Regions from separate parts of the Paenibacillus sp. J22P169 genome, predicted to be linked through region 2. Evidence: predicted binding sites of a transcription regulator. Region 2 holds the regulator's gene; the other holds the start of a gene.
What was found. The regulator NrdR, encoded in region 2, represses ribonucleotide reductase genes. The targets are predictions, from matches to a motif close to AACACNATATATNGTGTT.
Positions count from the first base shown of each region.

Region 1: the regulator NrdR is predicted to act here: its motif matches at 2,816-2,833, upstream of nrdI (class Ib ribonucleoside-diphosphate reductase assembly flavoprotein NrdI).

Region 1 covers NZ_JCAUAO010000007.1:134,500-138,925, reverse strand. Annotated here, with positions in the region: gene nrdF (class 1b ribonucleoside-diphosphate reductase subunit beta) at 1-90, opposite strand, end outside; gene nrdE (class 1b ribonucleoside-diphosphate reductase subunit alpha) at 112-2,196, opposite strand; gene nrdI (class Ib ribonucleoside-diphosphate reductase assembly flavoprotein NrdI) at 2,183-2,542, opposite strand; gene serC (3-phosphoserine/phosphohydroxythreonine transaminase) at 3,135-4,223, opposite strand; gene AC58QG_RS26540 (mismatch-specific DNA-glycosylase) at 4,303-4,426, opposite strand, start outside.
Region 2 covers NZ_JCAUAO010000001.1:2,890,725-2,895,150, forward strand. Annotated here, with positions in the region: gene htpG (molecular chaperone HtpG) at 1-1,263, shown strand, start outside; gene AC58QG_RS13220 (hypothetical protein) at 1,317-1,490, opposite strand; cyclic di-GMP riboswitch class I at 1,575-1,672, shown strand; gene AC58QG_RS13225 (hypothetical protein) at 1,715-1,903, shown strand; gene AC58QG_RS13230 (DUF4183 domain-containing protein) at 2,186-2,608, shown strand; gene nrdR (transcriptional regulator NrdR) at 2,691-3,170, opposite strand; gene AC58QG_RS13240 (alpha/beta-type small acid-soluble spore protein) at 3,282-3,491, shown strand; gene AC58QG_RS13245 (lytic transglycosylase domain-containing protein) at 3,591-4,175, opposite strand; gene coaE (dephospho-CoA kinase) at 4,172-4,426, opposite strand, start outside.

The DNA.
Region 1 (4,426 bases), on a different contig from region 2:
CCAGAACGTAATCGTGAAATCATCATCTGGCCGGTTCCAATTCACCGCTTTTTTGACGATGGGCTTATTAATGGTTGGTGCACTTGTCATGAATGGTAATCCCCTTCCTAATTATACTGAGCAGCTTACACATTCCTCAACGGATAGCTGATTGGTTCGTGTGTAGTAGAGCGATTTAAGTCCTTTGTGTGCCGCATACAGGTATAATCTAGCAAGTTGTCTTGTTGAAACATCACTGTTTACGTGTAAAATGGTCGAGATCCCTTGATCCACATGTGTTTGAATCTCCGAAATGAGGTCAAGAATCTTGAATTGATCCATTTGATAAGCGGATTTATAGTAAAAGAAATTGTCACGTGCCATGAATGGCATCGGATAATACGTTGTTGAGTTCGCATACGTACGTGTCTCAATCGGTTCAACAATTGGCATCACGCTGGATGTTGAATTTTGGATATACGAAATACTTTGCGTCGGCGCTACAGCCAAACGGTAAGCATGATACAGACCGTGCTTCTGAACGTCCGCTTGCAACGCTCTCCAATCGCTTCGCGACGGAATCGGCATGCCCTCGAATAAAGCTTTTACTTTATCCGACAGCGGGCGGTAATCTGTTTCTGTATAACGTGTAAAATAGTTCCCATTCGCATATTCGGAAAGCTCAAAGCCTTCAAAGGTTTGACCGGAGTCTTTGGCAATCTCCATGCTTTTTTCGATGGAATAGAAATTCATCGCTGCGAAGAAGGTACGAACGAAATCCTTCGCTTCGGCACTCTCGTAAGCAATTTTGTTCTTGGACAAATAACCGTGCAGATTCATAACACCAAGACCGACAGAATGCAGCTCACGGTTCGCTTTGGCGACACCTGGCGCATTGCTAATCGTCGTCATATCACTCACCGAAGTTAAGGCAATCATGCCTTCGTGAACGGTTTCGCGCAGCTTTTTACGATCCATCACATTCGCAATGTTCATGGAAGCTAGGTTACAGCTAATATCGCGAAGTATGACATCCTCTTGACCATAATCATTGATTTCAGATGTTTCTTGTAGTTGGAAAATCTCCGTGCAGAGATTGGACATCTTGATCGTCCCAATCCCCTTCAGGGCATGATCCTTATTCGCATTCGTACGATTCATCATATATGGATAACCGGATTCCAGTTGAGTTGTCGCAATTTTGGTCAGCATATCACGTGCCTGCATGACGACTTTCTTTTTTACCTTCGGGTTCGCTAGGAGTTCATCGTACATCTCATCCATATCAAGATCATCCATATGCTTGCCATAGGCTTGGAGAACCGTATAAGGTGCGAAAATATGTAGAGGCTTATTCTCCTCCGCTAGCTTATAAAACTTATTCGGAACAATAAGTCCGATCGAAAGAGTTTTCAAACGGGATTTCTCATCCGCATTAATTTTCTTACTATCCAGGAACTCCATGACGTCCCAGCCAAAAATGTTGTAATACGCCGCGCCTGAACCTTTGCGTTGACCCATTTGATCCGCATAGGAAAACGCATCCTCCATAAGCTTAAGAACAGGTATAATGCCTTTGGCCGCGCCCTCAACACCTTTAATCGTTTCACCGCGCCCACGAAGCTTCGATAAATTCACGGCTACACCGCCGCCAATTTTGGAAAGCTGCATACAGGTTGCTAATACATAATTGATCGAATTTAAGGAATCGTCCATTTCTAATAAGAAACAAGATACTAATTCACCACGACGGCTCTTGCCTGCGTTCAGGAAAGTAGGTGTCGCTGGCTGCAAACGCTGCTCCATCATGGACACAGCAAGAACGCGTGCTGTTTCTGCGTTTCCGCGCCCCAAGTACAGAGCTACAATTGCTACGCGATCCGGGAAGTGCTCCAGGTATAACGTCTTATCATCACTGCGCAAAGCGTAATCTGTATAAAATTTCGATGCTGCCATATACGAAGCGAACTCGAATTGATTATCATGTGCGACTTGATACACGCTATTAACTTCAGCTTCGGTGTATTTGTCATAAACGTTCTCATAGAAGTTATTGTCGATCATATAACGAACCTTCGAAGAGGTATCGGGGAATGTGAGGCTTTTGCTGTGGACTTCCTTCATAAACACTTCGACAGCTTCTTTATCCTTCTCTAATTGGAAGAAACCATCCGTACCTCGTTGCATTAATTCATTATTAAGTTCAATGTGCCGCAATTGCTTGTACCCCCTGAACAAATCGTTCTACATCATTTTTGGTGCCGGACAATTCGAATTTCGATAATACAGGAACATCGTAAAGTGCTGAGATCGTATCTGCGCTTTTGGCGAAGCCGTCTCCCCAGTTGCGATTACCGCTAGCTGCAACGCCTTGAAGACGAGAGGAATTACTTTCTAGGAAAGAAGCCACCTTGGGAGGAATTTGACCAAAACCAGTTGTATACGTCACGAGAACGAATGGCTCGTCCATTGTCATCGCTTCCTCAATTTGAACCGCGGGCATTTGGAGTTTCGCAATAAAACGGCGAACATTTCCAGTCTTCGAATCGTAAGCAATTAACATAGCTTCCGTCTCCTATCATTCTCAATTCTCTCTATCTTGTGCTAACACTTGCGGGTAACCTATATGTAGTGAAGATACCAATTCTATCGTCTGTCATTCGTGGGTGAAGCTACCCTGTAATCGACAGAATCTGCGTTTTTCTAACGACTCCGTACGCGGTCAAAAAAGCTTAAAACCTGCGATTTCACTTGATTTCCGGCTCTATTTGAGCCTTCGGCTAGCAATCTCGTAATGCGCTTTTTATCACGACATCTAGTTGATAGATTCAAATTTATATCAATATATTGTGTTTGTCAACGAGCAAAACGACCTATTTACATTTCCAAAACACCTAATCCTAGACGGGGCGTGGCTCGATGGGTTTAGAAAAAATATTTTCATTTTTTACTTGATTTTTTCGGATATGTCGAAATGACTAGGACGTTAATCCCCCACTAGATCTAGTTTCAACTTCTGGCTCAATTACCGCCTTTAAACCTTCTCAGAGACCCTCTACAGGCTTCCAAACCCTACAATCGATAACTCCATGCCTCCAACAAAAAAAGCTATTCACGCGCACACGAGGGTGCCATGAATAGCTTATTTCAATTTCTTAACTGTTGCGTTGTTGGAAATCCGTCATGAAATCAGCAAGTGCTTTACAAGATGCGTAAGGGACTGCGTTATACGTAGAAGCACGTAAACCACCAACACTGCGGTGACCTTTCAATCCAACGAACCCTTGTTGTTCGGTTTCTTTAATGAATTTCTTCTCAAGCTCTTCATCTTGTAAGCGGAACGTAATATTCATCGCAGAACGGCTTCCTAGATCTACCGGTCCACGGTAGAAGCCATTGCTGCTATCAATAGCGCTATAAATGAGGCCTGATTTTTCTACATTATTCTTCTCAATAACCGTCAATCCGCCTTGCTCTTCAATCCATTTCAACACCAGATTCACCATATAAATGGAGTATGCTGGCGGCGTGTTGTACAAGGAATTGTTTTTGCTATGCGTTTCATAACGCATCATGGTTGGGATTGTTTTTGGCAAATCAGTTAGTAAATCGTCTTTGATAATAGCAACTGTCACACCAGACGGTCCAAGATTCTTCTGTGCTCCCGCATAAATCATGCTGAACTTCGAAACATCGACTGGACGGCTCAAGATATCACTGGACATGTCACCGATCAAAGGAATGTTGCCTGTATCCGGAAAGCTTTGGAATTGAGCACCTTCAATGGTCTCATTGGACGTGATATGCAGATAAGCTGAATTCGGATCTAGGTTAATGTCACTCAATGCAGGAATTTTCATAAATTTCTGCTCTTTCGAACTAGCCGCAAGAGAAACTTCTCCGAATAGTGCCGCTTCTTGCACAGCCTTCTCGGCCCAAGCGCCTGTCAGCACATAGCTGCCAACCTTGCCTGACTTCAAGAAATTCATAGGGATCATGGAGAACTGAGAGCTCGCTCCACCTGTCAAGAAGAGAATTTGGTACCCATCCGGAATACCGAAAATACGCTTCAATAACGCTTGTGTTTCATTATGTACTTGCTCATATTCCGCACTACGGTGAGAAATTTCCATGATGGACATGCCAATACCTTTAAAATCAACAAACTCCTCTTGCGCTCTCTGAAGTACTTCGAGCGGTAACGCCGCAGGCCCTGCGTTAAAGTTATAGGCCCTGTTTCCCATGAGTGACCACACCTTTGCTTTTGTATTATGGCTATGATAGCAATATTCTGATCAAGCATCAAGTAAAACCTCAAACAAGCTATTCAAGAGCAGGTCGAATACCACTGTAAATCGCAACCATTTCCTCCAGCTTCATCCGAACAAGTCCACTCGAAGACGGGCATACATAATCAACAACACCTTCTACCATCGGATTCGGTTGT
Region 2 (4,426 bases):
AAAATGGACATCACAGGCAAGCGTTTGAAAGAAGGCAGCGAGAGCGAATTCGAGGACTATCAAGAAGAGCAGCACGTGAACAGCATGGTGCCGATCTGGCGCAAAAACAAAAGCGAGCTTACTCCTGAGGATTACGAGAAGTTCTATCATGAGAAACACTACGGCTTCGACAAGCCGCTTAAGCATATTCATGTGAGTGCAGATGGCGCGGTAGTCTACCAAGCGATCCTCTTTATCCCTGAAAACATGCCTTATGACTACTATTCCAAAGAGTATGAGAAAGGCTTGGAGCTTTACGCGAACGGCGTTCTCATTATGAATAAATGTGCGGATCTGCTTCCTGACTATTTCAGCTTCGTTAAGGGTATGGTCGATTCCGAAAGCTTATCGCTTAACATCTCCCGCGAGATGCTGCAGCACGATCGTCAACTCAAATTAATTGCGAAGAATATCTCCAGCAAAATCAAAGGACAGCTGCAAAGCCTCCTGAAGGACGAGAGAGAGAAATACGAGCAATTCTACAAGTCCTTCGGCAGACAGCTTAAATTCGGTGTTTACAGCGACTACGGTACGCATAAAGAGCTTCTTCAAGATCTATTGATGTTCTCCTCCTCCAAAGAGAAAAAGCTCGTCACGTTGGACGAGTATGTAGCGAGAATGCCAGAAGATCAGAAGTACATTTACTATGCTTCCGGTGAGTCTATGGAAAGAATTGATAAGCTTCCGCAAACGGAGCTTGTGACCGATAAAGGCTACGAGATTCTATACTTCACAGATGATATTGATGAGTTCGCAATTAAAATGATTATGTCTTATAAAGAGAAAGAATTCAGATCGGTTTCAAGCGGGGATCTCGGTATTGATGTAGAGGATAACCAAAACGATTCTGAGTCTGACAAGAAGGAAAATCAAGATCTTTTCGACTACATGAATGGCTTACTGGCTGGTAAAGTGACAAGCGTTAAGGCTTCCAAGCGCTTGAGAAAGCATCCGGTATGCTTATCCACAGATGGCGATGTCACCATCGAAATGGAAAAAATCTTGAACGCAATGCCGAACAACCCTAATGTTAAGGCTGAGAAAGTATTAGAAATCAACGTCAATCATGACGTGTTCGCTTCCTTGAAGGATGCTTTCGAAAAAGATAAAGAGAAATTGAACCTGTACACGGCGCTCTTGTATAATCAAGCCCTTCTTATCGAAGGTTTGCCTTTGCAGGATCCAGTTGAATTCACGAATGATATTTGCAAAATCATGGTTTAAAGATCCATTCAAGCACAGCAACTTCCTTGTTGCTGTGCTTTTTTTATTTTTAGCTAGGATGGTTCCGAAGGAGAAACAGGCTCTACATGCGCATAGGCGTGAATAGCTTCTGGTCGATTATAGACATAAGCGAGTAAGCGAGCTTGATCAAGGCCAAGCGCCTCCGCTACCTTAACAATATCCAATTCATAAATATTTTTACTGGATTGTGGGCTATTGACGGACATATGCTTCAACCATCCTTCGAATTAATGTATTAATAGCACGATAATCCTAACCTGTGATATAGTTTTCATATAAAGACTCTATCGGTATGACAAAGGCAAAATCACTGAAAAGTGGTGACGCAAAGCTAGAGGGACTAATTTGGCAATTTGTCTATTGTCCAATATGTCAGCCAGCTACCGCCTCCATCCGATGATGAGAGTACGACAAAGGAGGAATCTACATCATGAATAAAACGGTGATTGACGGCAATATGAGTCTAGACGTAATGCAATTGATTGATAACTTGCACCTTCCTGATCATGATATTTTGGACATGTTCTCTTTCTCTTTTGGCAGTGACCTATTGACAGCTGAGGAAGCTATCCGATTTATTCAATTTCTTCGAGAAGAACTGGACAAACGCACTCAATAACCGAATTATGCCTTATCGCTAACAAAAATACAGTCGGTTGATGTCAATAGAATATTTTTTTTTCAAAAGCTCATGAGGGCGCGTCGTTATTGACTTTTCTCTCATAAAACAGCAAAAGACAGCGCACGAGTCGCTGTCTTTTTTTTATTTTTTGTCACATTTCGAAAAAAAACAAATCAATTCGTGTCATCCTCTGAATTTCCCAAACAAACAAGCTGTTTCTAGCATAATATATAGGACTACTAGATTGACAACTAATCACTCCCTGAAAGGAGGACAACCATGAGCTTACACTTGATTACCCTCCATTTAACGGCGACTAGTGTGGTTACTGGAACGATTACAACAACGACGACAACGACCCTTACCCCGCTTGTCAAACGATTCACAGCAAATGTGGTATTAGGAAACATTCTTGCAGGTGTGACAACGATTCCTTCATCTAGTTTCAGAGACGACTCAGGTGCTAACCTTCCTGCCAATAGCCTAACGGTACCTGGAAGTAACGGGTACTACAATGTATTCGTAAATGGTGTTCTTCTATTAGGCTACTTAACAACTTTAACGACCGCTAATTTAGTGATTAATAATGCGCTCACCATTGGGGTTACCGTCAATTTAGAAACGTTATCGTTCACAGCGTCCTCTACCTCCACCTCAACAACGAACAATCTGATTGTCACAACAACTATTCATACAAACTAGCATGGAATATAAACATAGAAAGCCGCGTCACCTCATGATACGTTCACGAGGTGACGCGGCTTTTGTAATTGATCAGTTCTACTTATTTGTCCCTAAGTAGACTGACATCATGCTTTCCCAATATTTGCGTTAACTCCTTCAAGAACATGTTAATGTCCTTGAACTGCCTATAGACAGAGGCGAAGCGAATGTAGGCCACTTCATCGACGGGGTACAATTGTTCCATCACAATTTCACCAATGCCTAGGCTATCGACTTCAGCATGTGCCGTAGTTCGAAGCTGCATTTCAACTTCAGAGACGAGCATCTCTAGCCGCTCCATGGAAACCGGTCTTTTTTCACAAGCGCGAATTAAGCCCCGTAAAATTTTCTCTCGACTAAATTCTTCCCGACTTCCATCTTTTTTAATCACAATTAAAGGTGTTTCTTCTACCATTTCGAAAGTCGTGAATCTTCTCGCGCATTTCTCGCATTCACGGCGCCGACGAATGGATTTATTCTCATTGGCAGACCTGGAATCAAGCACTTTCGTACCAGAATGGTCACAGAACGGGCATTTCATTCGCTTTCCTCTCCTTTCTCTCTTGGAAATATCTTTACCAGATGTTACATGTCTTGAAGTTTGGAGTTCTGCACACAATAGATTTACCAACCGACAAGGAGGTGAACAGACATGAGCTCAAGCAATACTTTAGTCGTTCCACAAGCTAATGCAGCCTTGGATCAGTTGAAGTACGAGGTAGCTCAGGAGCTAGGTATCGCTATCCCACAAGATGGCTACTATGGCAACATGACTTCTCGTGACACTGGCTCTATTGGTGGTAGCATTACTCGTCGCCTGGTGCAAATCGCAGAACAATCTCTAGCAGGTCAATTCAAGTAATCTTGATTAAACCAAGCTTTTGATTCTGCCAACAGGAAGTATTGGACTCTTCGCTCCCCCGGGAGCTAGTCCAATGCTTCTTTGTTTTGCTGAGATCTACTAAGCATCCCCGCTCCCTTGCCATTGCTCCGTGTAAAGCTTCGTATACTTCTCATAGTAATAGAGCACACGTTGCACATAATGTCGTGTTTCTCCAAAGGGAATATCACTGATATTCGACTCTGTTCCGTCCCACACATTATTGTTCTTCCATTTATTCACATTGCCTTGTCCCGCATTATACGCCGCTATCGCGTAGACTAAATTCCCGTTATAATGCTTGATCAACCAATTCAGATACCAAGATCCCAAATAAATATTAATATCTACACGAAGCAAATCTTCTTGCGTATGAGGCCCTAAATTCGACGATTCAACAATCCACTCTGCGGTATCAGGCATAAGCTGCATAAGCCCTAATGCCCCTTTTCTTGACTCTAAATGATATTTATAATTCGTTTCAACGCGAATAATGGCTGCAATTAGAAACGGATCTATATTGTGTTTCGCCGCGCTTTGCCTAATCTCCTGCTGAAAGTAGATCGGGTATAGCTTTCTACCTATAATTGCGCTATTCATGAAGAGGATCATGACAAAAGCAATAAGCAGAACAGCAAACATTCGTTTTTTCCGAAAGAACGTCATGCTAATCCCTTCCCTGCCCAAAACCGCTCCACCCTCATGTTGGTTTCTTCCCAAGTCCCACTATTATCAATTACGATATCCGCGAGTTTTCGTTTCTCTTCAATCGACATCTGTGCATCTAGCCGAAGCTGGGCAGTCTCTGCAGACAAGCCGTCTCGCTGCATCAGTCGTTCCAACTGCAAGTGCCGCGGAATATAAACAACCATGATCTCCTCAAACATGGAAACAAGATTTGATTCTATGAGTAAAGG